3 regions of the Arthrobacter sp. NPDC057388 genome follow, and region 2 is predicted to be linked to each of the others. Evidence: riboswitches for the same ligand, from Rfam matches in the RefSeq annotation. Region 2 holds a riboswitch; each other region holds the start of a gene.

Region 1 (9,689 bases), on a different contig from region 2:
GCGAAGTGCGTGGCATGGGATGGCGTCCTTTGTCTGGGGTGCTCCTGCCCAGATTGTATCGCCGCCAGCTTGACACAGCCTGTACTTGCCGCAGATGGCCGCATTGACCGGCGTTGTCACACACTTACAGCTTATTTGAACAGCAATATGAGAGAATAATCGTGGCTGGAGCGCGAACCACATTCGAACTCCAGTCCGGTGGCTTGTTCCCAAGACCGCCAATGAGCAGCGGTGCAGGCTTCGGAAAGCAGATCCAGCCTCCCGCCTTCCATTGGACGGCACCTGGTTGTGGTTGTCAGAAACAACGGGTTCCAGTAACAAGCCCGCCGGCCTGTCAGGCCTGCCGCACCCCACTGCCGGTGCGAGCCTGCTGGTATCCAATTGACTTCTGTCAATGCCTGCGGGTTTTGACAATATGTGCCCCAATGGGTGCCGAATGTGGCGGCATGTCAGGGGCAGGAGTGTTGCCACATATGGATAATGACCAGGTCATAGCCGAGAATGTTGAACCGGCCGCCGCTGATGAGGCCGCCGAGGCTCCCAAGAAGGTCACCAGGACCCGGCGCAAGGCTGCCCCCAAGGCCAAAGCAGCTGACGCCGGGACGGCGGCGCCGGAAACGGCAGCCCCCGACGGCTTGAGCGGGGGACCCGGGCCGGAAACCGCTGCATCCGAATCCACCGCAGAAACCGGGGCAGCCGACGCCGCGGAAGCCCCGGTCAAGACCCCGGTGCGCCGGACCCGCGCCCGGAAGAAGGTTGCCGAGGAACCGCTGCCCGCGTTCGCCGAAGGTGCCGGAGCTGAAATAGAGGCACAGGAAGCCGGCGGTCAGATGGTCCCCTCGCCGGCTGCCGAGGCTGCTCCTGGGGAGCCTGCCGCGGAGTCCAAGCCTGTGCGCCGCCGCCGGACAACGAAGGCGAAGGCCGCCGAGGCCGAAAGCCCGGCAGAGCCAGCGGAGTCTGCCGTGGCCCCCGCGGTGGGCGCTGCTGTCGCAGCCGCTGCGGAGCCGGTGGCCGGACAGGCGGAAGAGCCCGCCCCCGAAGCGCAGACAGCGCCGGCAGAACCGGCCGCTGCCGAACCCGCCGCTGCCGAACCCGCCGCCGCGCAGGAAGCCCCTGCCGGCGAGGAGGCCGCGGCCGGGGAAGAAGCCGGACAGTCGCCTCTGGGTTCGCTTTTCCTGGAGCCTGCGTCCGTCACGTCGATCATTTTCCAGGCGCCTGACCTGAACACGGTCATCCGCCCTGCCAAGGAGGAGGCGACCGCCGAGGACGGCGAGGACGAGCTCGAGGACGACGGCGGCCGGCGCCGGCGGCGCAGCCGCGGACGCCGCGGGCGCAGCCGTTCCGACCGTGAGATCACCGACGGCGAGGAGGGAACCGACGTTTCCGACGAGGCCGCCGAAGACGAAGGTATCCAGCCGGAAGACGGCGTGACGTCCCGCCGCCGGCGGCGGCGCCGCCGTGGTGACCAGGACCTGGAACTGACCGGCGGGGGAGAAGACGATCCGCCCAACACGGTCACCCGTGTCCGCGCCCCCCGGACCATCAGTGAGGCGCCGGCGAGCAACCGTGTGACCAGCGTCAAGGGATCCACGCGCCTGGAGGCCAAAAAGCAGCGCCGCCGCGAATCCCGCGATACCGGGCGCCGCCGCACGGTCATCACTGAGGCCGAGTTCCTGGCACGCCGGGAATCCGTGGACCGCCAGATGATCGTCCGCCAGCGCGATGACAGAATCCAGATCGGCGTCCTGGAGGACGGCGTCCTGGCCGAACATTTCGTCTCCAAGACGCAGCAGGACTCCCTGATCGGCAACGTCTACCTGGGCAAGGTGCAGAATGTCCTGCCGTCCATGGAGGCTGCCTTCGTCGACATTGGACGCGGGCGCAACGCCGTGCTGTACGCCGGTGAGGTCAACTGGGATGCGGCCACCCTTGAGGGCAAGCAGCGCCGGATCGAGAACGCCCTGAAGTCCGGCGACTCCGTCCTGGTCCAGGTCACCAAGGACCCCGTGGGCCACAAGGGCGCACGCCTGACCAGCCAGATCTCCCTGCCCGGCCGGTACCTCGTGTACGTCCCCGGCGGGTCCATGACCGGCATCTCCCGCAAGCTGCCCGACGTCGAACGCAACCGGCTCAAGCGCATCCTCAAGGACCGCCTTCCCGAGGACGCGGGCGTCATTGTCCGCACCGCTGCCGAGGGGGCCTCCGAGGAGGAACTGACCCACGACATCAACCGCCTCCGCGCCCAGTGGGAGGGGATTGAAAGCCAGGCGAAGTCCACCAAGGTCCTCGCCCCGGAACTGCTCTACGGCGAACCGGACCTGACCATCAAGGTTGTGCGCGACGTCTTCAACGAGGACTTCTCCAAGCTGATCGTGTCCGGCGACGAAGCATGGGACACCATCGAGGCTTACGTCACCTACGTGGCCCCGGACCTGGTGGGCCGGCTCGAAAAATGGACCAGGGACGAGGACATTTTCTCCGCCTGGCGCATTGACGAGCAGATCCACAAGGCGCTGGACCGCAAGGTGTTCCTGCCCTCCGGCGGCTCCCTGGTCATCGACCGGACCGAGGCCATGACCGTGGTCGACGTCAACACCGGAAAGTTCACCGGCAGCGGCGGAAACCTCGAAGAGACCGTCACCAAGAACAACCTCGAGGCTGCCGAGGAAGTTGTCCGCCAGCTGCGGCTGCGCGACATCGGCGGCATCATCGTGATCGACTTCATCGACATGGTGCTTGAATCGAACCGCGACCTGGTCCTCCGCCGCCTGGTCGAGTGCCTGGGCCGCGACCGGACCAAGCACCAGGTGGCCGAAGTGACGTCTCTGGGGCTCGTACAAATGACCCGCAAGCGGATGGGCACCGGACTCCTGGAAGTCTTCGGCGAGCAGTGCGAGGTGTGTGCTGGCCGGGGCGTCGTTACCCATGACGAGCCGGTGGAGCACCGCCGGGCCAACACCGTGGCAGCAGAGCACCACGTACACCGGGCGGAGGTCCAGCCTCCTGCACGGCCGGAGCGCAAGCGGCGCCGCGGCAAGGGCGGACAGCAGTCAGAAGGTGCTCCAGCCGCCCCTGCTGCAGTCCACCACCCTGACCCGTCGGAAGCAGAACGCCACGCCAAGGCTGAAGCCACCCGCGCTGCCCTTGCCAACATTGCAGCCGCCGCGCATGCCGCCCATCTGCATGAGGAGGCGGCGCACAATGCCGCCGCATCAGGGGAAGCCGCGCGGCCGGCGGCACCTGCAGCTGCCGCGCCGGAAAGCCCGGTGGTGCACCGCGCTCCGGAAACGGAAAGCGTTTCCGGACGTCCCGGGGCAGTCCTGACGTTCGGTGGCGAGAAGGTGATTCTTCCGTTCGTCGACCACAGTGAAGAACCGCCCAAGGAAGCACCCGCCCTGACACTGGACCGCCTGGAGGAGGCATTCGCGCACCTCGGCAGCCCGGTGGCTCCCGCCGAGAAGGAAGCCCCCGCCGCGACGGAAGAGGCCAGGGAAGAAACGCCGGCTCCAGCGGCTCCCGCCCAGCCGGTGGTCCGTCAGCCGGAAGGCCGGCCTGCCGGCGTCCAGCCTGCCGACGGTGCGGCCGGGACATCCCGCGGGCGCCGTCCGCGCCGCAACCGGAGCGCCAGCCGCCCGCAGGGTGCAGCCAACGAAACCTCCGTGGAGCACCACGAGGTCGCTCCGGCAGCCGCCGCGGGACACTCGCACGAAGCTAAGGCGCCGGGGACGGGAAACGATCAGGCATCCAAGCCGGCTCCGCAGCCAGCCGGTGAACCGATCATTCTGGGAGTTGGGGTACCCGCCTCGGAACTCTGAGTTGACGGGCCCCTGGGTCCGCCCGAAGGTCCGGTACCGCGACTGCGGTGCCGGACCTCCTGTCGCAAACGCCGGAATCAGCGCCATGTTTCGAAGGAACCGCTAGGCTGGAGGACTGACACGGGGTGCCGCGCACGGGCCGGCTGAGATCCAAACCCGTTGAACCTGTCCGGTTAGCACCGGCGAAGGGATGTCTTCTTGTCGACAGCACTGTCATCAGCATCGGTCATGCCCGCTCCTGAGGCCGCCGCCAATTCACTTCCGGATCACGCAGCGACTGCCATTCCGGCCGCTCGCGCGGTTCCCAGGGTCCTCGCCATCGCAGGCTCGGATCCGTCCGGCGGTGCAGGCATCCAGGCCGACCTGAAAAGCATCGCCGCCCACGGCGGCTACGGCATGGCCGCGATCACCGCCCTCACGGCGCAAAACACCACCGGCGTGAGCGGCGTCCACGTTCCCCCTGCATCTTTCCTGTCAGCCCAGCTGGATGCTGTCAGCGACGACATCCAAGTGGACGCCGTGAAGATCGGCATGCTGGGGGATGAAAAGGTGATCGCCGCTGTCCGCAGCTGGCTCGAAAACGTGCGTCCCGGCGTCGTGGTTCTCGACCCCGTGATGGTGGCCACCAGCGGTGACCGGCTCCTGCAGGAGTCTGCGGAGGCAGCACTCCGGAAGCTGCTGCCGCTCGCGGACCTGATCACGCCGAACCTTCCCGAACTTGCCATGCTGCTCGGGGAAACGGAGGCCGCGGACTGGGCGGGCGCCCTGGACCAGGGCAGACGCCTCGCTGAGCGGACCGGTGCCACGGTCCTGGTCAAAGGCGGTCACCTGAACGGGGCCACCTGCCCTGACGCCCTCGTCAACACCGCCGGGCTGCTGTCCGCGGAAGTGGTGGAGGTGGCCGGCGAGCGGATCGCCACGCGGAACAGCCACGGCACCGGATGTTCGCTGTCGTCCGCCATGGCCGCCGTGCAGGCGCGGCTGGGCGACTGGGAAGCGTCACTGCGGGAGGTCAAGCCCTGGCTGGCCGAGGCGTTGCGGACCTCCGGAGGGCTGGAGGTCGGCGCCGGCAACGGCCCGATCAACCACTTCCACCACCTTGCCGGGGCTGGGGGTTCAGCCCAGTCCGAACCGAAGGGCGGATTCGCGGAACTGCTGCGTGCCGAGACCTTCACCCATCTGGAAGCCATCTACGGTTTGGGCTTCATCCGGGGGCTTGCCGGGGGCACTCTGCCGGAGAAGGAATTCGCGTACTACCTCGCCCAGGACGCCATCTACCTCAACGGCTACTCTCGCGTCCTGGCGCGGGCCAGCGCACTAGCCCCGACCGAGGCCGAGCAGCTGTTCTGGGCCCGGTCGTCCCAGCAATGCCTGGAAGTTGAATCTGAACTGCACCGCAACTGGCTCAGCACCCGCACGGTGCAGACGGAGCTGGGGCCGGTCACGAAGTCCTATGTCGACCATCTGCTGGCTTCCTCGGCCGGAGGCAGTTACGCCGTGCTGGTGGCAGCAGTCCTGCCCTGCTTCTGGCTCTACGCCGAAGTGGGGGAGACCCTGCACGCGGAGTACCTGGCCGCCGGGGCGGATGCCGGGCACCCGTATGCGGAGTGGCTGCGGACCTACGCCGACGAGGACTTCGCTGCCGCCACCCTGCGGGCCATCGAAATAGCGGATGACGCCGGCCGTGCCGCGTCGGCGGGGGAGCGCGAAGCGATGGTCACCGCCTTCCGGCACTCCTGCCGGTACGAGGTGGAGTTCTTCGACGCGCCGAGCCGGCACAGCTGAACGGAAGCGCGCCCGGCACCCGGTAAGATGGTCGCGCACGGCACCGGATGTCCGGAACGGCGTCCCCTGTGGCGCCTATCACGGACAACCCGCCAGTGCCAGCCTCATTTGCGGCCGACGTCGGAATTAGCGTATTCTAGATCTTCGGTGCTTACGCCAACACTTGGGTTATGACCCGGACCGCCCTGTCGGGCTTGTTCCTGGGATAGCTCACGGGTTCCCCCGGGCAATCCACGGCGTTGAGGCACAGCGAGAACCAGGCCAATTTCCGGACCCGGGTTCCGCACGCAAATTTAGTAATAAACGTCGAGAGAAGTGAGTTCCCAAGTGGTGTACGCGATTGTCCGCGCAGGCGGCCGCCAAGAGAAGGTTTCTGTTGGAGACTTCGTTACCCTGAACCGCGTCGCCGGTGGAGCTGGCAGCACCATTGAGCTGCCCGCGCTGCTCCTGGTAGACGGTGACAAGGTCACCTCCGCAGCTGCGGACCTGGCCAAGGTGACTGTTACGGCTGAGATCCTCCAGGACCTCCGTGGTCCGAAGATCGTCATCCAGAAGTTCAAGAACAAGACCGGTTACAAGAAGCGCCAGGGTCACCGCCAGGAACTGACCAAGGTCAAGATCACCGGCATCCAGTAACTTCCGGTTACTGTCCAGGTTTCCAGCAGTTTCACCAGAATTAAAGGCAGGCATTTCAAATGGCACACAAAAAAGGCGCGAGCTCCACTCGCAACGGCCGTGACTCCAACGCCCAGTACCTCGGCGTCAAGCGCTTCGGCGGCCAGGTAGTTTCCGCTGGCGAGATCATCGTCCGCCAGCGCGGCACCCACTTCCACCCCGGTGCAGGCGTTGGCCGTGGCGGCGACGACACCCTGTTCGCTCTGCAGGCAGGTGCCGTTGAATTCGGCACGCGCCGCGGCCGTCGGGTCGTCAACATCGTTGCTGCTGCAGCTGCAGAGTAACAACCAGTTCTGAACCGGTGGAGCGGGCCATGATGGCTCGCTCCACTGTTCTTTTAACCGCATTACAATCGATTTGGACGTCCAGGACGGCCGGATTCAGCAATAGAGGAGATTCACGTGGCGAGCTTTGTAGACCGGGTAGTACTGCATGTATCCGGCGGTACCGGCGGCCACGGCTGTGTCTCCGTGAAGCGCGAAAAGTTCAAGCCGCTGGGCGGGCCCGACGGCGGCAATGGCGGCAATGGCGGCGACGTCATCCTGCGCGTCGACTCGCAGACCACCACGCTGCTGGACTACCACCATGCGCCGCACCGGCACGCCACGAACGGCGGCCCCGGCATGGGCGACTGGCGTGGCGGCAAGAACGGTGAAACCCTCGTGCTGCCCGTTCCGGACGGCACCGTCGTCAAGACCAAGGACGGCAAGGTCCTGGCCGACCTCGTGGGCGAGGGGACCGAATTCGTCGCCGCTTCCGGCGGCCAGGGCGGGCTCGGCAACGCCGCGCTGTCGTCCCAGAAGCGGCGGGCACCCGGTTTTGCCCTGCTGGGCATCGAGGGCGAAGCCAGCGACATCGTCCTGGAGCTGAAGTCGATCGCCGACATCGCCCTCGTAGGATTCCCCTCGGCTGGCAAGTCCAGCCTTATCGCGGCCATGTCCGCCGCCCGCCCCAAGATTGCCGACTACCCCTTCACCACCCTCATCCCCAACCTGGGCGTGGTCCAGGCCGGCGACGTCCGGTTCACCATCGCCGACGTTCCGGGCCTCATCGAGGGCGCCAGTGAAGGCAAAGGCCTGGGCCACAACTTCCTCCGCCACGTCGAACGGTGCGCGGCTTTGGTGCACGTCCTGGACTGCGGTACGCTCGAATCTGACCGAGATCCGCTCTCCGACCTCGCAATTATCGAAACCGAGCTCGAAAAGTATGCGGTGGACATGAGCTACGCCGGCTCGAACGGCGAAGTTGTTCCGCTCAACCACCGCCCCCGGCTGGTGGCCCTTAACAAGGTCGATCTCCCGGATGGCAAGGACATGGCCGAGTTCGTCCGGCCGGAGCTGGAGTCCCGCGGCTACCGTGTCTTTGAGGTATCAGCCACGAGCCATGAGGGCCTGCGACAGCTAGGCTTCGCCATGGCAGAGATCGTCAAGGCCGCACGCGACAGCGTGGAAACCGCACCGCCGAAGGTACATGCCCCGGTACTGCGGCCCCGTGCAGTCAACGAGATCGGTTTCCGGATCCGCCGCGAGGAGAAGAACCTGGAGCCGCTGTTCCGCGTCCTGGGCGAAAAGCCCGTTCGCTGGGTCAAGCAGACGGACTTCACCAACGAGGAAGCCATTGGCTACCTCGCCGACCGCCTGGCCAAGCTTGGCGTGGAAACCGAGCTGTTCAAGCAGGGCGCCAAGCCCGGCGACACTGTGGTGATCGGCGAGGACGACGGCGTGGTGTTCGACTGGGAGCCCACCATGATGGCAGGGGCCGAGCTGCTGGCTTCGCCGCGCGGCACGGACGTCCGGTTCGCAGACATCGGCGACCGTCCCACCCGAAGCCAGAAGCGCGAGGAACAGATGGAACGGCGCGAGGCGAAGGCTGCGGCACGGGCCGAACTGGAAGCCGAACGCAAGGCCGGCATCTGGACGGAGTCCGTCAGCGCGCGCCGGGCAGCCCAGCCCCTGAAGGAGAGCGGACTGAACACCGAACATGAGGAGTGAACCCGCACACGTGACCGATACTTCCGCAATTGTCATCGAGGAACCCAAGACCGACGACCGCAGCATGCTCGCCAGGGCACGCCGCATTGTGGTCAAAGTAGGATCGTCGTCCCTGACCAGCATCAAGGGCGGAATATCGGAGGAGGCACTGACCGAGCTTTCGGACGTGCTGGCCGCCAAGTGCAACGCCGGGACCGAGATTATCCTCGTCTCCTCGGGCGCCATCTCCGCCGGCCTGGCACCCCTGGGACTGGCCAAGCGGCCCCGCGACCTCGCCACCCAGCAGGCTGCGGCCAGCGTGGGGCAGGGCCTGCTCATGGCCCGTTACACGCATGCGTTTGCCGCCCACGGCGTTACCGTGAGCCAGGTACTCCTCACCGCCGATGACCTCATGCGGCGCAGCCACCACACGAATGCCTTCCGTGCCCTCAACCGGCTGCTGAACCTTGGCGTCGTGCCTGTGGTGAACGAGAACGACACCGTCGCCACGCACAAGATCCGCTTCGGCGACAACGACCGCCTGTCAGCCCTCGTGGCGCACCTGGTACGGGCAGATGCCCTGGTGCTGCTGTCCGACGTCGACTCCCTCTACGACGGTCCGCCCGCCAAGGGCGCCAAGCGGATTCCGCAGGTCGACAGCCCCGAGGACCTCGACGGCGTCTCCATTGGCAGGACCGGCAAGGCGGGCGTGGGTACCGGCGGCATGGTCACCAAGGTGGAGGCAGCCATCATGGCCGCGGATTCGGGCATCCCTGCCCTCGTCACCTCCACCTCGAACGCTGCGGCTGCCCTGGCCGGCGAGGACGTTGGCACCTGGTTCACCGTCAACGGCGCACGCAAGTCCGTCCGGATGATGTGGCTGGCGCACCTCGCGCATGTGCAGGGCAAGCTGTTCCTGGACGCCGGCGCCGTCCGGGCAGTGCGGGACAACCGCACCTCGCTGCTCCCCGCCGGCATTACGTCGGTCGAAGGCAATTTCGAGAGCGGCGACGCCGTCGAAATGGTCTCCCCCGACGGCACCGTCATTGCGCGCGGACTGGTGAACTACTCCGCGGCCGAACTGCCGCAGATGCTGGGACGGTCCACAGTGGAGCTGGGTGAAGCACTGGGCCGCGGGTTCGACCGCGAAGTTGTTCACGTTGACGACCTGGTTCTGGTCTAGGCGCCGGCTCGCCTAGACTTGAATGATGACTGAGGCACTGATGAACCAAGCAGCTGAGACATCCAACGACGCTACGAAGGTCCCCACCCTGCCGGCAGACAGCCAGCCCACACCGGCAGAGATCGAATCTGCCGTTTACGCGATCGCCGACCGTTCCCGCCAGGCTGCCCGCAGCATGGCCCGCGCCAACCGGGCCTGGAAGGACAAGGCCCTGCGTGCCATCGGCAGCGCCCTGCTCGCGAACAAGCAGCAGATCCTGGG
Region 2 (9,689 bases):
AGCCCGGCGACCTCCTCGAATGGGTCGACGGCTAGCTTAAACGGGCCGGGGCCCTGCCTGCTGAACAGACAGGGCCCCGGCTGCACTTGCGTGGGGTTAGCGGGTTGCCACCACTCCGGTTGCGGTGCCGCCGCGGCTGGACTGGACCAGGACGCTAGTGATTTGCCGGTTCGGCCCGGGCTTGGCCCGGTAGGACCAGTTGCCGAGGGTGTCGACCTGTGCCGTGCCAATTCTGGCGTAGGAGATGACGCCCCTTACGGGCGTGGTGTCGTAGATGACCACGGTGGTGGCCGGGACCAGGACTGCCGTGTTGCCTGCCAGTGTTGAGGTGCCCGTGATCCGGAGTTCGGTGCCGAGCCGGTGCCGGGAACCGGCCACTGCAACGGTGTCCGTCTGGACGTTCAGGTCCACTGTGGCCGGGCTGCTGCCGATGCCGTTGGCATCCGTGACGATGAGCTGCATCTTGACCGGGCCGCTGGCCAGCGGCGCCAGCGGAGCCGTGTCACTGGCCTTGGCGTGGAACGGCAGGGTGACAGTCGGCTTGGCAGTGGTGTCGCCGGTGATGGTGACGGCGGGTCCGCCCACCTGGCTCCACTTGTAGTTGGCTGCGCCGGTGGACGTGCTGCCGTCCAGCTGGACGGTTCCACCGGGGGTGATGGCGGTGGACGCCGCGGTGGCCACAGCAGCCGCCGGTTGGGTTTCCCCAGTGACGGGGCCGCTGCCGGTGTCGACGACGGGGCCCGGGTCCGGGGCGGGGGTGACGGGGTCCAGGCCGACAGGGGTAGCTGCGCCGCCGGAGATGACGACGGGCAGGGTGGCCGACCCCCCGTTCGGGGTTTTCACGGTGACGGAGGCCGGAGGAGCCTTGACCGAGAACGACTTCTCCGCGCCGGTGCCGGTGGCCGAGGCTTCCATGGTGCCCAGCCCGGTGACGGTCAGCGGATAGCCGGCGGTGGAGATGGCGCCTACGGTCAGGCTGGTTCCGTCGTAGACCGCCTTGGTGATCATGACGCCGCTGGGCTTGGTGACGTCGACCTGGCTGCTGCTGGCGGGCTTGTCGCCGATGTTGGTGACCTTCACGGTGGAAGGCGCTGTTCCGGTGAACTGGACCCGGGCGTAGTACCGGCCGGTGTCAGGGTCGCTGAGCATGGGGGTGGTTTCGAAGACTCCGGCCTGGCCGTCGACCTGGAGCTGGGCGCCGTTCCCGCTGCTGGCGAAGACGTCGATCATGTTCCCGTTCAGGACGGCACTGTCGCCGTTGACGCCCTGGTTGGTGGAGATCTTGCCCTGGACGGTGAACTGGTCCGTTTCCAGGGACAGGCCGCCGCCGTTGACCGAGAACTTGTTGTAGCCGAACGGGCTTCCCGTGACGGTGTGGTCCTGGGCCGGGTCTCCGAGGTATCCCTCGGGTGCTGCCGGTGCGGTGGCCGGATCCCACTTCAGGAACGGGCCGATGTTGCTCTTCAGTGCCGTGGTGAAGTTGCCGGCGGCGGGGGAGATGTCTTCGACGAGCTTGCCGTCGCCGGCCCCGTCGGTGTCGATGGTGATGGTGCCGTACGGGTGCTGGAACGTCAGGGTGCTGTTGGCGGGGCCGCCCTTGACCACGATGCGCTGCCGCCCGAATACCACCTGGTCGCCTTGGGTGACGGTGTTGGCGAAGGCTGCCTCGAGGCCGAGGACCAGGACGGCGCGACCGCCGTTAGGAAAGGTCAGCTCCGAGCCGGCAAGCATATAGAACGCCTCGTCCGGGAAGTTGTCCGGGAACGAAATGGGGGCGGTCTCGTCCGGGATGTCACCCGGCAGGAAACCGCAGAGCGGATTTTCCGCGTCGAGGCAGAGCTCGACGCGTGTCTTGTTGCTGTCCTCGTACCAGGACGGGAAGCCGTACTCAGTGTTGACGGGTCCGACGGCGGTCAGTTTGCTTGGGTTCGTCCGGGTGACCTGCGTGGCGGCCAGGGAAGTTCCGGCGCCCGTCACAGCCAGCAGCAGGGCGGTCGTGGCGGCGATCCCGCGCCGGCGGGATGCCGGGCGTGGGGCCCGGTGCCGTGGCGTCAGGCGCTGGGCCGACAGGAAATGTGGGGTGGGTACCATTTTTGTCTCCTCGAAAGACGCTGATGGCATCCACTAAAAGGGGTGGTGGTTGGAAAAACGTTCGGCCTCCAGGTTGGAGAAACCTTGAGAATCAAAGCTTTCTCAAGAGCAGTGGGGGGACCTGCCCGGGTCCGGCCAGGGGCGCGTTCGTGACTTCTGCAGCCCCGTGGCAGGGCCGGCCGGCCTCCTTGCCGGACGCCCCGACCGGCCCCCCCTGACGGTCCCAGTGCCGGTCCCAGTGCCGCACGCAGCGCCGGTCCTAAGGCATGTCGCAGCGCCGGTTCTAAGGCATGTCCCGGGGCAGGCGCTGCGGACAAAGCCTGCAGTATGCGAACGGACCCGGCACCGCGGGTTGCGGTGCCGGGTCCGGCTGTTCCGGGCCCGGCCGAGGTCATCAGCACTGCCGGGTTCGGAACAGCAACAGTATGTCCTGGGGTGCTTGGGGAAACCCGGCCGTTGACCCGGAACGGGTTTCGGGGCGACCCACCCGATGTTGGGGGCGCAGGTCCCGGGAAGGGGGCCCGGCCGGGGAGGATCCGCCCTTTAGACGATGTCCTGGGTCTTGGCGAACCGGGTGATGGCCCGCTGCGTGCCGCGGTTGGCCAGGACCTGGATTACGGCGCTCACGGAAGCGGAGACGAGGGCGAACGTCAGGGCGGTCCGCAGTGTGGTGGGAACATCGTCCTTGTCACCCTTGGGCGGCTTCTGCCCCGTGACCTTTTCCCAGATGGTGTCGACGGCCTTGGTGCCGGCGAACCCTGCCAGCAGGCTGATGCCGGTGCCAAGCAGTTTGATGAAGAAACTCATTCCGGAACTCCTAGCGTGATGAACACTGGTCTTTCCCTAGCCTAACCGCATGAGGCAGCCCGGCAGCATGAGGCGTGGCCCAAGCGCATGAGGCGTGGCCCAAGCGCGTGAGGCGTCAGTCCGCCGGCATGGAGCGGTGGATTTCCCGCAACGCCTGGACCACGAGGTCATGGTCCGCCTTCTGCGGCAGTCCGGAGACCGTGACCACGGCCACCGCGCCCACACCCCGCACATAGATGGGGAAGGCTCCGCCGTGGGCGGCGTAGGTGGACTGGTCGAACCACGCGTTGTCCTCGATCCGTCCGCCGCCGACCCTGCCGCGCAGGCCCACGAGCAGCGACGGCTCCTCGTAGCGCGCGGCGGTACGCTGCTTGGCCAGCACCCAGCCCTCGTTGTCAGGGGTGGCTCCCTCAAGCGCCACATGGAAGAGGACCTGCCCGCCCTTGGTGATGTCGATGGCGATGGGCAGGTTGTCCTCCTTGCCCCGTTCCACCAGTTCCAGGCCGAGGGCCAGGGCGTCGTCCTTGCTGAACCTGGGGAACTGCAGTTCGGCGATCTCACCCTCGATCCGGCCGATCAGGGCTTCGAGGGATCCGGCCGGCTGTTCCTCGGCGGAATCGGGGTCGAAGGCGGGCAGGGCAGAGCCGGCGGAGTCCTGTTGCGTCATGGCCCCAATGTACTCCGCGCAGCCGGTCCGGCCAGCAGGCTGTCTCCCGGATTATGACGGCGGGCCCGGGATTCCGGGGCCGCCGGGGTGTAAACTGGACCCGCCCACAAGGGCAGATTTATCACGACAGGGGAGCGCCGCCGTCGGGATGCAAAGGCAGCAGCCAGCGCAACCGCGGATGGGCGCTGAGAGTGCGGACAGCCGCAGACCCTCGAACCTGATCCGGCTAGTACCGGCGCAAGGGAGTCGAGTTCTCAGAGTGCCCGGCAGCAGGAGGCCCAGCCACCGGCAGCCGGGGTAACGCTTTCCCCTCCTGTTCCTCAGGAGGACCATCATGACAACTGCAGCAATCAAGAAGACCAGCTACAACTGGCGCGTGGCGGACATCGTGGTGGCGGCGCTTATCGCCGTCGCCGGCGGCGTGATCTTCTGGGCATGGTCCCAGGGTGCCAACCTCATCTCCACTCCCGTCAACGCCGTCTATCCGCCGCTGACCGGCCTGTACGCAGGCGGCTGGATGATTCCGGCGGTCCTGGGCATGCTCATCATCCGCAAGCCGGGCGCTGCCCTGTTCTGCGAAACGGTGGCGGCCACGGGCGAGCTCCTCATGGGCTCGCAGTACGGCACCACGGTGCTGATCTCCGGTCTCCTCCAGGGCCTGGGTGCGGAGCTCGTGTTCGCCGCCCTGGCGTACCGGAAGTTCAACCTCCCCGCTTCGCTGCTGGCCGGGGCAGGCGCCGGGCTGTTCTGCGGCCTCAACGACTCCTTCGCGCCGTGGGGCTGGAACATCGCATACACCGCCGGCGACAAGTTCGCGTACATCGTGTTCTGCGCCATCTCCGGTGCGGTCATCGCCGGCGCGCTGTCCTGGATCGCCACCCGCGGCCTGGCCAAAACCGGTGTGTTGAGCTCCTTCGCGTCCCGCAAGGCAGCCACGGAGCCCGTCTTCAACTGATGCCCGCTTCCCACGACGCCGGCGTCCGCCCCGCCGCGGTCCACGCCCGCGGCTGGGGCTGGCGCCACGCCGGCCGTACCAAACCCGCCGTCCGCGCGCTCGACCTGGACATCCGCCCCGGTGAGCGCGTCCTGCTGCTTGGCCCCTCCGGAGCCGGCAAATCGACGCTGCTCCACGCCCTGGCCGGCGTGCTGGGGGACAGTGACGCCGGTGGCCCAACGGACGACGCCGGGACCCGGGACAGCGACGACGCGGACGAGAGCGGCGAACTGCTCATCGACGGCGCGTCCCCGCGCGTACAGCGGGGACGCGCCGGACTCATGCAGCAGGACCCGGAAACCCAGGTGGTGCTCTCCCGCCTCGGCGACGACGTCGCCTTCGGGGCCGAAAACCTGTCGGTGCCGCGCGACGAGATCTGGCGCCGCGTGCACGAGGCGCTGGACGACGTCGGTTTGTCCCACCTCCCGCTGAACCACCCGACGTCGGCCCTGTCCGGCGGCCAGAAGCAGCGCCTGGCGCTCGCCGGGATCCTGGCGATGCGGCCGGGGCTCATCCTGCTGGATGAGCCCACCGCGAATCTCGATCCGGCAGGCGTCCTGGAGGTCCGGGACGCCGTGGGCCGCTGCCTGGACAAGACCGGAGCCACCCTGGTGGTGGTGGAGCACCGGGTGGCCGCGTGGAAGGACCTTGTGGACCGGATCGTGGTCCTGCAGCCGGGCTCTGACGCCAACGGCGCGGTGCTGATCGACGGCACGCCGGACGAGGTCCTGGAACAGGCCCGCGGAAAGCTCACCGCCGCCGGCGTCTGGGTTCCCGGCTACGTTCCTGAAACCCGCCGGCGCTGCGCCGGATTGGTTCCGCCGTCCGCCGGCAGTGGCGCCGGCGGGCTGCTGCTGGCCGCGGAGAAGCTCGCGGTCTCGCGGGAACGTCCCCGCCGCCGGGGTTTCCGTTCCTTGCCGCCGGTGCCGGTGCTGCGGGACGTCACCGCACAGGTCCGGGCCGGTGAGGCGCTGACCGTCACGGGGCCCAACGGCGCCGGTAAATCCACCTTTGCGCTCACCCTCGCCGGGCTGCTTCCGCCGGTGGACGGCAGGGTCTCCGCGACGCTCGGGCTGAGCGCCGGCGCCGGCATCGACCCCTACAAATGGAAGGCCGAGCAGCTGATCTCCCGGATCGGCACGGTGTTCCAGGAACCCGAGCACCAGTTCGTCACCGGCCGTGTGCTGGACGAGCTGCAGTTCGGCCCCCGCCACCTGGGACATGGCGAAGAGCGCGTTGACGAGCTGCTGGAGCGGCTGCGCCTCACCCATCTGGTGGACGCCAACCCGTACACCCTCTCCGGCGGGGAGAAACGCCGGCTGTCCGTGGCCACGGTCCTGGCCGCGCACCCGCAGGTGCTGGTCCTGGACGAGCCCACCTTCGGGCAGGACGCCAACACCTGGGCGGAGCTGGCCTCGTTCCTTTCCGAACTGCTCGACGCCGGCACGGCCGTGGTGTCGGTGACCCACGACGAGGAGTTCACCCATGTCCTTGGCGGCACCGAGCTGAGGCTGGGCTCCGGCGGCCGCCCCGGGACGGCCGAATCACGATCCGCCGCGCCGCGAGCCGCCCAGCCGCGTCCGGAACAGGCAGCGACATGAGGGAAGCGCTAACACTTGCCGGAAACCGGGCCCTGCTGACGCGCGCCAACCCGCTGGCCAAATTCGCGGCAGTCTTCCTCATCACGCTGGCCCTGGCGCTGTCCATCGACTGGATGTCCGCCTCGGTGGCTCTCGTGTGCGAGCTGCTGGTCTTCCCGCTGGCCGGGCTGACATTTTCGCTGCTGTGGCAGCGCGGCTGGCCGCTGATCCTGGCGGCCGCCGTGGGGGGCTGGAGCACCTCAATCCTGGCACCTGACAGCGGCAGGATACTGCTCGACGTCGGCATCTGGTCGACGAGCGAGGGTTCCCTGCAGCTGGGGCTGGGTTTTTTGCTCCGGGGCCTGGCCATTGCCCTGCCCGCGGTGCTGCTGATGAGCTGCACCGATCCCACCGACCTGGCGGACGCTTTGGCGCAGAAGGCGCGGCTGCCGCACCGCTTTGTGCTGGGGACGCTGGCAGCCATGCGGTTGGTGGGCCTGATGGCAGAGGAATGGCAAACCATCGGCATGGCACGGCGCGCCCGCGGCGTCGGGTCGCGCGGCAACCCGTGGCAGCGGATTCGGGCAACCCTGGGGCAGAGCTTCGGCCTCCTGGTCCAGGCCATCCGCCGCGCCACCCGGCTTGCCGTCACCATGGAGGCCCGCGGTTTCGGCGGGGCCAGCCGGACCTGGGCGCGCGTGTCCACCTACAGTGTGCTGGACATCTGGGTGGTGCTGGGCGGCGTGTTCATCGCCGCGGGTGCCGTGGCGGCTGCGCTGTGGGCCGGAACATGGCACATGGTGTGGCTGGAGGGTTCCTAGGTAGCCGGGGCCGGGCCCACCCTGCTCCGGGATGGACAGACACGGGCCGGGCCGGATGACGGCCCGGCCCGTGTCTGTCACCGGTCGATCCGGGTTTGGCCGGTGGGATCGTCAACGGAGTGGCCCGGTGTACGGCTCTTCTGTGCTGCGCGTCGGTTGACTGCGGCGAGGGTAATCGCGGCCGCGGCAATGCCGGCGGCGATGGCGATGACGCCGCGCAAGACGATGTTCATGTCAGTCCAGAGTGCCAGCCCGATGCTGACGGCCAGGATTGTGGCGAACAGCGCCAGCATCGACGCCGGTTCGCCGGGCGGCTTGCTCCGGGACGAACCGTCTGAATGACGCCGGTCATTGATCTTTGCCATGGTTTTCCTTCGTTGTCGTAGGCTGCTGATACCGGGCGGATGGGCTTGGCATGGCGGCGTCAAAGGTTCCGGCGCCGGAAGACTGAAAGCGCCAGGCCGCCGAGGACGACGGCCCATACTGCAAGCCCGAGTTGGCCGAGGAGCAGGCGCCCCGGTCCCAGTTCCTCTACTGTCGTCGCGCTGATCGCCTGCATGAAGAGGGGCGTCGGTGTCATGTTTACGAAAGAGTCGATCGTCCCGGCCGCCTGCTCCGGGATCATGGCGCCCACCGCAAAGACCGCCAAGGGAAGGAGGAGGTTGACCCCGATGAGCAGCAATACGGCCCCGAAGGCCCGCCCCACGAGATGGGCCAGCGCCACGGCAATCAGAACCATGCTGGTGCTGCCGACAACGGTTGCTGCCACGCTCACCAGCGCTGACCCGGCAAAGTTGCCCCTGGACAGGACGAGTCCGAGTCCCGCGATGACGATCGTGACGAAGGCCGTGCTGGTTGCTGTCAGGGCAGCCCAGGACAGCAACCTGGCCGTGAAGAGTCTCTCCCGCTTCGGTGTCAGTGACAGCGCCAGGCCCAACTGCCCTGTGTGGTCCCGGCCAACCGCGAAGACGGCGGCTACGGAGAGGACCAGCGCGCAGACAAACGCACCGGTTTCAACCGAGGTGGTGGTCATGACTCTTGTGGGTTCCGTGGCCAGTGAATTCATGACCAGCATCGTCAGTATCCCGCCGGCCAGCCCTGAAGTGACCGCCACGAGGACCGGGATGGGTACGCCGCCCTTCCGGAGGAGCCGGTGCACCTCGGCGCGGATAACGGCGCCGAGCCTCTGTTCCAGGGCAAGCGCGGCGCGGTCGTCTATCGGTGTTTCAGTCATGGTCATTCCGTTCCTCCGGATGCGCTCCGGGCCAGGACCTCGAAGTAGGTGTCTTCGAGGCTTCGGGTTACCCGGGCCAGATGCGAAATCCCCGCACCGGACTCCAGTGCGACCGCGGCGAGCTCGGTAGGGTTCGTATGCCGGACAAGGATTCCGCCCCGTTCTTTGGCGGCGCGGAAACCTCTTTGTGCCATGGCAGCCAGCAGGATCTCGGGGTTAGGGGACTCAAGGTAGTACCCCGTTTCGTCCAGATGGGACACGAAATCCCCGATGCTTCCATGCCCGAGGATCCGTCCGTCGCCGATCATGACGATGTCATCCGCTGTTTCTGCAAGTTCGGCCATATGGTGTGAGGACAGAAGGACCGTGGCGCCGTCTGATGCCGCGGACGTCAGGAACGTTCTGATCCAGGCGATCCCGTCCGGGTCGAGTCCGTTGATGGGTTCGTCCATAACCAGTACGGCCGGGCGGCTCACGGTCGCTGCGGCGATGCCCAGCCGCTGGCGCATGCCCAACGAGAAGGTGCGGACGCGGTTTTGCGCCGCGCCTGCCAGTCCGACCCTTTCAAGGGTGTCTTTCCCCCATGAAAGCGGCAATCCCTGCAGGCGGCAAACGTAGTCGATGATGCCGGCAGCGGTGGCTTGCTCCGGGAGCCACTCCGCCGACAGGAAAAGTCCCATGGTTCGTCCTGGACGCCGGGACTGCGCGAACTCTGTTCCGTTGACCTTGATGGTGCCCGCGTCGGGACTGACCAAACCTGCAATCGCTTTCAGCACGGTGGACTTGCCCGCACCGTTGGGCCCTACGAATCCAGTGACCCGCCCCGGTGCGGCGGTGAAGGAAACGTTCTTGAGCACCCTTGTGCTCCCAAAGCTTTTGCTTAGGTTGTCGACGTGAATCATGGATGGACAAACTCCTCGGCGGTGGGCTGCTTGACAGTGGGGGGCCGCCGGAGGGCGGCGATTTCAGGTGAGGTGTGTTGCACCAGGCGGCCTATCTGGTCCGGGACCGCACGGGACAGGCTAAGTGCAGCCAACGTCCTGGGCCGACCCGCGAAGTAGTGGACGCGCACCAGTGACGCCCTTGCTGCCCGGGCAGCCGTGGCGGACACGGAATGGAGGCCGGTTGCGGCGAGGACCACCTCATGGTCGGCGAAGGAACTGCTGGCCCAGCCGACGTTGGCTCCCACCACAGAAAACCGGGCCCTGGCAAGGCGGACCGATAGGGCGAGAACGTACCAAAGCGTTACCGCTGCCACCGCAGCCAGGACGAGGGCGCCGGCCGTAAGGCGGTGCAGAAGCCAAGCGCAAGCAAGCGCGGGTATGCCGGTCGCTGCCAAGAGCACCAACGATCTCACGATGGATCCGCGGCCCGAGGACTCCAGCAGGGCCGGGGGTGGAAGATCCGTCAGTGATGTGCTGAGGATCTGTGCCACTTGCTTGCGCGGCAACGACGGCAGGACCAAGTTGGTTCCCATCTGTGCATCCGAGTCAGT
Region 3 (9,689 bases), on a different contig from region 2:
TGTTGTTTGGGCCGCCAGCGGCGGCCGTGCCACTGACGCAAATCTATCAAGCGGCCAGAGAATCTGTACCGGCCTGCCGATCACCCTGTCCAGCCGCACCATGCCGCCGCCGGGCGCCCCCAGCAGGCTGCGGGAGTCCGCGGAGACGGAACGGTGGTCGCCGAGCAGCCACAGCCTGCCCTCCGGAACGGTTACGTCAAACTTCTGGGTGCTCGCTGCGTCGCCCTCATACAGATAGGGTTCCACGAGTGGCTGACCGTTGACTGTGAGGCGTTTGCCGGCGTCGCAACAGACCACGCGGTCGCCGGGAAGCCCGATGACCCGCTTCACATATGTAGTATCACTGCCGGTGAGTCCCAGCCAGTGCCCCGCTGCGGCCGCCGCTTCCTGCAGCGGGCCTTTTCCGCTGTTCAGCGGGGCGAACGAACCGCGGCCGTCGAAAACGACGACGTCGCCGCGGCGGATCGGTTCGGACTGGAAGGCCGTGCGGGATACCAGGATCCTGTCGCCGGTGCCGAACAGCGGCTCCATGGAAGCGGACGGAATGTAATACACGTCCAGCCAGAGCGAGCGGATCAGCCCGCTGACCAGGACAGCGGCCAGCACTGCCAGCAACGCAAAACGCCAGCCGGGTTTCCCTGGCTGGCGTTTTGTCTGGTCCATAATCCGTATCCTGTGGCGCTGTTGCGGATGGCTCCGGCGCTGGCCGGACACGGGGTCAGGACCCGCCGTGAAAGTCCGGCTGGACTTACTTGGCGGTGCTGAAGTCGCGCTTTTCCTTGATCTTCGCAGCCTTACCGCGCAGTGCGCGCATGTAGTAAAGCTTGGCGCGGCGGACGTCACCCTTGGTGACAACCTCGATCTTTTCGATGATCGGGGAGTGCACCGGGAAGGTACGTTCAACGCCGACACCGAAGGAAACCTTGCGGACGGTGAAGGTTTCGCGGATGCCGTCACCCTGGCGGCCCAGGACGAAGCCCTGGAACACCTGGACACGGGAGTTCTTGCCTTCGATGATGTTCACGTGAACCTTGAGGGTGTCACCCGCGCGGAACTCGGGAACGTCGGTGCGCAGCGAGGCTGCATCTACGGAATCGAGGATATGCATTGATCCACTCCTGGTGAACGCCACAGGTCATCCACTTTGGGTCACGGCGGCCAAGCCCGGACAAGTTCCGGGAATTGCCGCCGAAGTGTTGAAGTCCGGTCCCGCCACCGTTTGGCAGCACCGGGGTGCCTTGCTGTTGGCTACGCTCCCCCTGTGGCAGGCGCGGACCCAGCAGACACAAGGATTAATTTTGCCACATGTGGCACGGATTGGTTAATCACGGAGCCGGAGGTGACCGTCGACGACGTCGTACCCCAGGTCCGCGAGAGCCGCGCGGTCCGCGCGGGGCAGGGCCCCGGCGTCGAACGTCCGCAGCAGGTCAGGACGGCGTTCGGCCGTCCTGCGGTACTGCTCATGCCGCCGCCACTGCGCGATCTTGCCGTGGTTGCCGCTCAGCAGGACGGCCGGGACCTCCCGGTCGCGCCAAACTGAGGGCTTCGTGTAGACCGGGTACTCGAGCAGCCCGTCCGAATGCGACTCCTCCACGAGGGACTCGGGATTGCCCACGACCCCCGGAAGCAGCCGGCCGATGGCTTCCACCATGGCCAGCACGGCCACTTCACCGCCGTTGAGGACGTAGTCGCCAAGGCTGACCGGGCGCACCGTGAAGTGCTCTGCGGCCCATTCAATGACGCGCTCGTCGATGCCTTCGTAGCGCCCGCAGGCGAACACCAGCTGCTCCTCCTCGGCCAGCTCGTACGCCAGTGCCTGGTTGAACCGCTCCCCCGCCGGGGACGGGACGATCAGCACGGGCCTGGCTGCGCCGGCAGGCCGGGCAGCCGCCACGGACTCAAGCGCCTGCGCCCACGGCTCGGCCTTCATCACCATACCGGCGCCGCCCCCGTACGGGGTGTCGTCCACGGTGCGGTGGCGGTCCGTTGTGAACGAGCGGAGATCGTGCACGTTCAGGTCCAGCAGCCCGTCCTGGCGGGCCTTGCCGATGAGCGACAGGTCCAGCGGTGCCAGGTACTCGGGAAAAATACTGACGACGTCGATTCTCATCTACGCTTTGGCCTCCGGCTCGGCGTCGTCTTCGGCAGAGTCCGAACCCCTGGTTTCAGGGTCGTCGGCGCCTTCCTCGTTGATTTCGAACAGGCCTGCCGGCGGGGTGAGCAGGACATAACCGTCCTCGATGTTCACTTCCGGGACGATCTGTTCCACGAAGGGGATGAGGATTTCCTTGCCCTCGGGTGTTTCGACGACGAGCAGGTCCTGCACGGGCATGGTGTTGAGGGCGGTGACCTTGCCCACCGGCTGCGCGCCGACGCGCGCCTCAAGGCCGACAAGTTCGTGCTCGTACCAGCCTTCGTCGGCGTCCTCGTCCAGCTCCTCGGTCTCGATGAACAGCTTGGCGCCGCGGAGCGTTTCCGCACGGTTGCGGTCAGCGACTTCCTGGAAGCCGAGCAGGAGGATGTCCTTGTTCCAGCGGGCACTGCGCACGGTGAGCGGCCCGGCCGAGGCCGGCTCCACCACGAACTCGGTGCCGGGGACGAACCGGTCCTCTGGCGCGTCGGTGAGCACCTGGACGGTCACCTCGCCGCGGATTCCGTGGGGCTTGCCGATACGGGCCACCTGAAGCTGCATGTGTTCCTCTGTTTGGGCTGCGTGGATACGTGGGGGATTTTCGCGGGACCTGGGCACGCGCGCAGGCGTGAGGGCCCAAAGCAGTCCGGCCCCTCCACCAGGAACTGGTGGAGGGGCCGGACGTTAAGGCAAGTGCTGCAGGCGCGTTACCGGCGGCGGTCGGTGTCGACGACGTCGACCCGGACCTGCTCGCCATCCGCCAGTGCCGCCACGACAGTGCGCAGTGCACGCGCGGTGCGTCCCTGGCGTCCGATTACCCGTCCGAGGTCTTCCTGGTGAACGCGCACCTCGAGGGTATCCCCGCGGCGGTTGTTCTTGGCACTGACCTTGACGTCCTCAGGGGAGTCGACAATGCCGCGGACAAGGTGTTCGAGCGCTTCTGCCAGCAATTTACTCAGCCTCGGTGGTCTCTGCTTCAGCCTCGGCGGGGGCTTCCGATGCCTTGGCCTTCTTGGTGATGGCTTCCGGGATGATTACGGAACCCTTCTCCGGAGCAACGAATGCTTCCTTGTCGGCCTTGGTCTTCAGGGTGCCTTCCTGGCCCGGCAGACCCTTGAACTTCTGCCAGTCGCCGGTGATCTTGAGGATCGCGGCAACCTGCTCCGAAGGCTGCGCGCCGACGGACAGCCAGTACTGGGCACGCTCGGAGTTGACCTCGATGTATGAGGGCTCCTCGGTGGGGTGGTACTTGCCGATCTCTTCGATGGCACGGCCATCACGCTTGGTGCGCGAGTCGGCGACAACGATGCGGTAGTACGGTGCGCGCATCTTACCGAAGCGCTTAAGGCGAATCTTTACGGCCACTTTTGTGGTCACTCCTGTTTCTGAAACGGGGTTGAACCCGCGTTCTGCACCCGTGGGGCGGGCCGTACTTGGGGGTTCGAAAAGGACAGGATCCAGACGCGGAGAGAGGGGCCACGCAGATCGAGTACCTGTTCATTGTGCCAGATCGTCCGCGTTATTTCGACTTGACACGAGGACCCGCTCCCATCGCCGGCTAGGAAGACCAGACGTAGAGCCCGGTCCTGCTGCTTTCGTCCACGGTACCGGCGAGCTCTGCCAGCTGCTGGACGTACTTCCGTGCCTCCCCGGCGCCGAACGGCATGTCATCCTCGGCTGCCCAGCGCTCGGCGACCTCGTCCAGAACGTTGCCCTCACCCTCGGACTCATAGGTGAGGAGCTCCGCCAGCGCCCTGACCATGGCCGCGGGCACGCCGAGGAGGGAGTCGCTGGCCACGTCCACCATGGCCAGCTCGTAGTCAGCCCCTGCGGCGTGCACAGCGGCGCCGGCAAAGTCACCGAGCTGTTCAATCTCGAAATCGCTGATGCCGGCGATGCGGATGCCGTCACCGGCGGCGGCGCCGCCTTCCAGCGCCTCTGCGCGCTTGAGGGCGTCATTGTGGGTGGCGACAAACACTTCGGTGAAGCCCATGGATTCGTCCTCATTCCGTTGGCGGTGCATGCCCCGGCAGCGCTGGGGCCCTTCGGATGTCAGCCTAACCCAACCGGGTCGGCCCGGCTCAGCGCGCAGAATTTTCGAACAGCGGCGCTTACCGGACAGCGACCCGGAGCCGGTTGCGCCACGGGTCCTCGAAGCGGAGCTCGGCACCGGTGTGGTGTGATCCGACGCCGGCTGCCCTCAGCCGGTCGGCCAAAGCGCCGACGTCGTCGCCGGAAGGGACTTCGATGAGGACCTCGCCGAGGCCGAGAGTGTCGCGGCGAGGTCCGGCGCCGCGGCTGTTCCAAACGTTCATGGCCATGTGGTGGTGGTAGCCGCCGGCCGACACGAAGAGGGCCTGGCCGTGCCAACCCGCCGTCTTTTCGAACCCCAGGGTGCCGACGTAGAATTCGTGGGCGGACTGCACGTCCCCCACCTGCAGGTGGACGTGCCCCACCTCCGCGCCGGCGCCGTGCTGGCCGACGACGGATTCCTGCGTGAGGTGGTCCTGCAGGTACTTCTGCGGCGGCAGCGCGACGTTGTCCATGACCACGTTCTTACCGTCCCAGGACCAGGCCTCGCGGGGCCGGTCCCAGTAGAGTTCGATCCCATTGCCTTCCGGATCAGTGAAATAAAACGCCTCGCTCACCAGATGGTCGGCACTTCCCACGAAGGACTGCGGCTCATACCGGGCCGCACTGGCAATAGTGGCGGCGAGGGAGGACTGGTCCTCGAACAGGAGGGCGGTGTGGAAGAGGCCGGCTTCACCGCGGCCGGGGATGTTGAGTCCCGGCGCGGGGGCGAGGTGCACCAGCGGCGTCTTCAGCCGGCCAAGGTAGAGACCGCCGTCCTGCTCGGCGATAACGTCGAGGCCGAGGGCGCGCTGGTAGTAGTCGGTCATGAGCTTCATGTCGCCCACCTTGAGCATGACGGTGCCCATGGTGAGGTCGGCAGGAAGCAAGTCCTGGCTGCTGACTGCTGCTGTCATTGAATACTCCCGAGTGTCCGGACCGCCGGACTTCGGCAGTCTTTACATCTCTAAATTACTTGAAGCTTCAATTTATTCCTAACGGACGATCCCGCCCCGCAAGATCACATTCCCCAGGTTGCGGATGGTTTCCGGCACGGTGCGCGGGTCCTCGCGGCAGACCACCACGTCGGCGTCTGCCCCCTCCGCTACCCCATCGGCTCCCAGCCACCGGCGCGCCCGCCAGCAGGCGGCATCCAGCGCCGCTGCGGCCGGCAGCCCCGCTGCATGCAGTTCGAGGATTTCGTCGGCAATGCGGCCGTGCCGGATCACGCTGCCGGCGTCAGTTCCCGCATAGATTTCGATGCCGGCCTCGTACGCTTCCAGGACACGCTCGCGACGGCGGGCCCAGAGTGCGCGCATGTGTGCGGCATACTGTGGGAACTTAGGTTCGGCCTGATCCGCAATGTCGGGGAAGGTGGCGATGTTGATGAGCGTGGGAACGATCGGCACCTGCTGCTCGATGAAGCGGGGAATGTGCCTGGGCAGCAGCCCGGTGGCGTGCTCAATGCAGTCGATGCCGGCGTCGAGCATGTCATCCAGCGTGTCCTCGCCGAAACAGTGCGCCGTGACCCTGGCTCCCTCGTCATGGGCTGCCCGGACAGCGTCACGCACCGCGGCGGCCGGAAACGACGGCGCGAGGTCACCGGCCGGGCGGTCGATCCAGTCCCCCACCAGCTTGACCCAGCCGTCACCTTGCCGCGCCTGCTTGCGCACCGCCTCGACGAGGCCATCCGGTTCAACTTCGACGGCGAAGTTCCGAAGGTAGCGGCGGGACCTGGCAACGTGCCGGCCCGCCCGGATGATGCGCGGCGCGTCAGGCCTCTGCTGCAGCCAGCGGGTGTCGCTGACCACCCCCGCATCCCGCACCAGGAGCGTGCCGGCGTCGCGGTCCGTCATGGCCTGGTCATACGCCACGGCGTCGTCCACCGGACCGCCCGGACCGAGGCCGACATGGCAGTGGGCGTCCACGAATCCGGGCAGGACCCAGCCGTCCAGGACGGCATCAGGCCGTTGGCCTGGCGGGTTGAACGTCAGTTTCCCGTCCACAGCCCAGAGCCCCCGGCGTTCCTCATCCGCCGCTGTGAGCACAGTGCCGCTGAATTCAATAATGTGCGCCATTCCACCAGCTTAGGCCGCAGCTTTGGCCTCCTTCACAGATGGACAGGCACAATCCGGGCTGTGGTAGCTTCGTCTAACGACCACACGGGTGCCCTTGCAGGGGCTGAGATCAGGCTGACGCAGCCTGCGACCGTCGAACCTGTCCGGGTAATGCCGGCGAAGGAAGTGAGCAGTAAATTGAGCACCCAGAAATCACAGCTGACCCCTGCCCAAAATGAATCAGCCCAAAGCGGATCAGAATCCGTCACGCAGTCGCTGAAATCCCATTCACTGGCCTATCTCGAAGGCGACGGCCTGCGTGTTCCGGTAACGGAAATCGCCCTGGAGCCGTCACCGAACGGTGAGCAGAATGAGCCGTTGCGCGTTTACCGCACGGCGGGACCGGGCAGCGACCCGGTGGTGGGCCTCGCACCCTTCCGTGCGGAATGGATCCAGGCACGGGAAGACACGGAAACGTACGACGGACGCGAACGGAACCTGCTCGACGACGGCAAGTCGGCCGTGCGCCGCGGCGCGGCTTCGGCCGAGTGGAAGGGCGCCAGGCCGGTGCCCCGCCGCGGGGCGGAGGGCAAAACCGTAACGCAGATGCACTATGCACGGCAGGGCATCATCACCCCCGAAATGCGCTTTGTGGCCCTCCGCGAAAACTGCGACGTGGAACTGGTCCGCAGCGAACTCGCCGCCGGGCGGGCCATCATCCCCAGCAACATCAACCACCCCGAATCCGAGCCCATGATCATCGGCAAGGCATTCCTGGTGAAGATCAACGCCAACATCGGCAACTCAGCTGTGACCAGCTCCATCGCGGAGGAGGTGGACAAGCTGCAGTGGGCCACCCAGTGGGGCGCGGACACCGTGATGGACCTGTCCACGGGTGATGACATCCACACCACGCGGGAGTGGATCATCCGCAACTCCCCCGTCCCTATCGGCACGGTGCCGATCTACCAGGCGCTGGAAAAGGTCAACGGCGAAGCGAACGCGCTGACGTGGGAAATTTTCCGTGACACCGTGATCGAGCAATGCGAGCAGGGCGTGGACTACATGACCATCCACGCCGGAGTGCTGCTGCGGTATGTGCCCCTTACGGCGAACCGCGTCACCGGCATCGTTTCGCGCGGCGGCTCGATCATGGCCGGCTGGTGCCTGGCGCACCACCAGGAGAACTTCCTGTACACCCACTTTGACGAGCTCTGCGAGATTTTCGCCAAGTACGACGTCGCCTTCTCGCTGGGCGACGGGCTGCGGCCGGGCGCGACGGCGGACGCCAACGATGCCGCGCAGTTCGCCGAACTGGATACCCTGGCCGAGCTGACCCAGCGCGCCTGGGAGTACGACGTGCAGGTGATGGTGGAAGGCCCGGGCCACATCCCGTTCCATCTGGTGCGTGAGAACGTGGAACGCCAGCAGGAGCTCTGCAAGGGTGCGCCCTTCTACACCCTGGGACCGCTGGTGACAGACGTCGCCCCGGGCTACGACCACATCACCTCGGCCATCGGCGCCACGGAAATCGCCCGCTACGGCACCGCCATGCTGTGCTACGTCACGCCCAAGGAACACCTGGGCCTGCCCAACAAGGATGACGTCAAGACCGGCGTCATCACGTACAAGATCGCTGCCCATGCGGCCGACCTTGCCAAGGGCCACCCCGGCGCGAACGAGCGGGACGATGCGCTGTCCAAGGCCCGGTTCGAGTTCCGGTGGCGCGACCAGTTCGCGCTTTCGCTGGATCCGGTGACTGCCGAGTCCTTCCACGACGAGACGCTGCCCGCGGAGCCTGCGAAGACGGCGCACTTCTGCTCGATGTGCGGACCCAAGTTCTGTTCCATGCGCATCAGCCAGGACATCCGTAACGAGTACGGCTCTGCGGAAGCGCAGGCCGCCCTCGCCGAGATGGCGGAAGGCATGCGCGAGAAGAGCGAGGAATTCCTCGCTGCCGGCGGAAAGGTGTACCTGCCGGAGCTGCGGCTGCCGGAATCGGCCCGCCGGTCGTAATCAGGACGCTTTGGGCTGCTGCCGCCGGCTGACCTCGGCGATAAACAGCCTGATGTGCCGGTCGCCCTCCGGTGAGTCGTGGGGCCGGTGCCCTCCCGCAGCGATGCGGTGCAGGGCACCGGTCTCGCGCAGGTAGCCCGCGATCTCCTCATACAGCGGCTCCCAGCCGCCGGTGAGGACCAGCGTGGGAACACCGGGCACGATCTGCAGCGGCGCCTGCCACGGAGGTGCCTGCAGGCGAAGCCGCCTGGCAGCACGCTTCGCCTCCGGCGTACTGGGCTCCGGGGTGTCCGCAGCGAACGCCCGGCGTAAAAATTCGCGTTCGTAATCGTCGTCGCCGAGCTGGTGCCGGACGTCGAACAGCGGCTCCATCAGGGCACGGTGAGCGGCGGTAGCCGGCAAATCCGCGGTGAGCGACAGGCAGGCCGGCTCCACAAGCGTCAGCGAGAAGACCAGATCAGGGCGTTCGACGGCGGCCATCATCGCGGCGATTGCGCCCTGCGAGTGCGCAACCACGTGGCCCCCGGCGGCCCCCCGGCCGTCGTCGGCCAGCGATTGCAGCACGATGCGGGCGTCCTCGGCGAAGTCGGTTTCCAGCGGCTCTGCCTCGGCGTCAAAACCGTGGCGCCGCAGAAAGAGGGCGTCATACTGCAGAGCCATGCCATGCTGGCGCGGCCACGCCGCGGAGCCGAAGCTACCGGCACCGTGGACGAAGACTACCCGCTGCTTATGCATGACCCAACCCTATGGCAGCGGTCTGACACCGGCGCTGGCCGACATGACCGAGCGCCCTATTTGCCGCCCAGGAACTTGTCGAAGCCCTTGGGAAGGTTCAGCTGGGAGGGATCGAAGTCGCCGGACTGCTGCCCGAAGGCCGCTCCGGTGGGCACGGCCTTCGCCCCGGCCGCACGCCTGGCCTCCGCTTCGCGGAGCTCCTGCGCCGCCTTGGCGGGATTGCCTGAGCGCGCCTTCTTCTTGGGCGCGTTCTTGCCGCCCTTGCGGGCACCGCCGCCACCCATGCCAGGCATTCCGGGCATGCCCGGCATGCCGCCGCCCTGGGCCATCTTCTTCATCATCTTCTGGGCCTGGCCGAAGCGCTCCAGCAGGCCGTTGACCTCCGAGACGTGCACGCCCGAGCCGCGGGCGATACGGGCCCGTCGCGAACCGTTGATGATCTTCGGGGCCAGCCGCTCATGCGGGGTCATCGAGCGGACAATAGCCTCCACCCGGTCGATTTCGCGCTCGTCGAACTGCTCCAGCTGCTGCCGGATGTTCTGGGCACCGGGCATCATCATGAGCATCTTCTTCATGGAGCCCATTTTGCGAATCTGCTGCATCTGGGCGAGGAAGTCGTCCAGGGTGAAGTCTTCCTGGTCGGCGAACTTCTTCGCCATCCGGGCGGCTTCTTCCTTGTC

What was found. Region 2 has a riboswitch for thiamine pyrophosphate ahead of ACFUTU_RS03500 (ECF transporter S component). Riboswitches for the same ligand answer to the same signal wherever they lie in the genome.
Region 1: it holds a riboswitch for thiamine pyrophosphate, as region 2 does, so the genes downstream of both, ACFUTU_RS19385 (bifunctional hydroxymethylpyrimidine kinase/phosphomethylpyrimidine kinase) here and ACFUTU_RS03500 (ECF transporter S component) in region 2, are expected to answer to the same signal.
Region 3: it holds a riboswitch for thiamine pyrophosphate, as region 2 does, so the genes downstream of both, thiC (phosphomethylpyrimidine synthase ThiC) here and ACFUTU_RS03500 (ECF transporter S component) in region 2, are expected to answer to the same signal.

Annotation. Positions count from the first base shown of each region.
Region 1 is NZ_JBHVBL010000057.1:14,886-24,574, reverse strand. Features, by position in the region: gene ACFUTU_RS19395 (vitamin K epoxide reductase family protein) at 1-16, opposite strand, end outside; gene ACFUTU_RS19390 (Rne/Rng family ribonuclease) at 474-3,815, shown strand; TPP riboswitch at 3,927-4,023, shown strand; gene ACFUTU_RS19385 (bifunctional hydroxymethylpyrimidine kinase/phosphomethylpyrimidine kinase) at 4,044-5,600, shown strand; gene rplU (50S ribosomal protein L21) at 5,928-6,236, shown strand; gene rpmA (50S ribosomal protein L27) at 6,296-6,559, shown strand; gene obgE (GTPase ObgE) at 6,677-8,266, shown strand; gene proB (glutamate 5-kinase) at 8,331-9,428, shown strand; gene ACFUTU_RS19360 (glutamate-5-semialdehyde dehydrogenase) at 9,454-9,689, shown strand, end outside.
Region 2 is NZ_JBHVBL010000004.1:139,258-148,946, reverse strand. Features, by position in the region: gene ACFUTU_RS03520 (helix-turn-helix domain-containing protein) at 1-35, shown strand, start outside; gene ACFUTU_RS03515 (hypothetical protein) at 97-2,091, opposite strand; gene ACFUTU_RS03510 (DUF4235 domain-containing protein) at 2,635-2,898, opposite strand; gene ACFUTU_RS03505 (heme-degrading domain-containing protein) at 3,014-3,565, opposite strand; TPP riboswitch at 3,684-3,827, shown strand; gene ACFUTU_RS03500 (ECF transporter S component) at 3,900-4,520, shown strand; gene ACFUTU_RS03495 (ABC transporter ATP-binding protein) at 4,520-6,160, shown strand; gene ACFUTU_RS03490 (energy-coupling factor transporter transmembrane component T family protein) at 6,157-6,960, shown strand; gene ACFUTU_RS03485 (hypothetical protein) at 7,038-7,325, opposite strand; gene ACFUTU_RS03480 (hypothetical protein) at 7,385-8,194, opposite strand; gene ACFUTU_RS03475 (ABC transporter ATP-binding protein) at 8,197-9,051, opposite strand; gene ACFUTU_RS03470 (PH domain-containing protein) at 9,093-9,689, opposite strand, start outside.
Region 3 is NZ_JBHVBL010000010.1:74,556-84,244, forward strand. Features, by position in the region: gene lepB (signal peptidase I) at 1-663, opposite strand, end outside; gene rplS (50S ribosomal protein L19) at 749-1,108, opposite strand; gene trmD (tRNA (guanosine(37)-N1)-methyltransferase TrmD) at 1,322-2,110, opposite strand; gene rimM (ribosome maturation factor RimM) at 2,111-2,692, opposite strand; gene ACFUTU_RS07255 (RNA-binding protein) at 2,839-3,081, opposite strand; gene rpsP (30S ribosomal protein S16) at 3,083-3,496, opposite strand; gene ACFUTU_RS07265 (hypothetical protein) at 3,690-4,124, opposite strand; gene ACFUTU_RS07270 (VOC family protein) at 4,243-5,118, opposite strand; gene ACFUTU_RS07275 (amidohydrolase family protein) at 5,197-6,279, opposite strand; TPP riboswitch at 6,354-6,461, shown strand; gene thiC (phosphomethylpyrimidine synthase ThiC) at 6,457-8,274, shown strand; gene ACFUTU_RS07285 (alpha/beta fold hydrolase) at 8,275-9,009, opposite strand; gene ffh (signal recognition particle protein) at 9,066-9,689, opposite strand, start outside.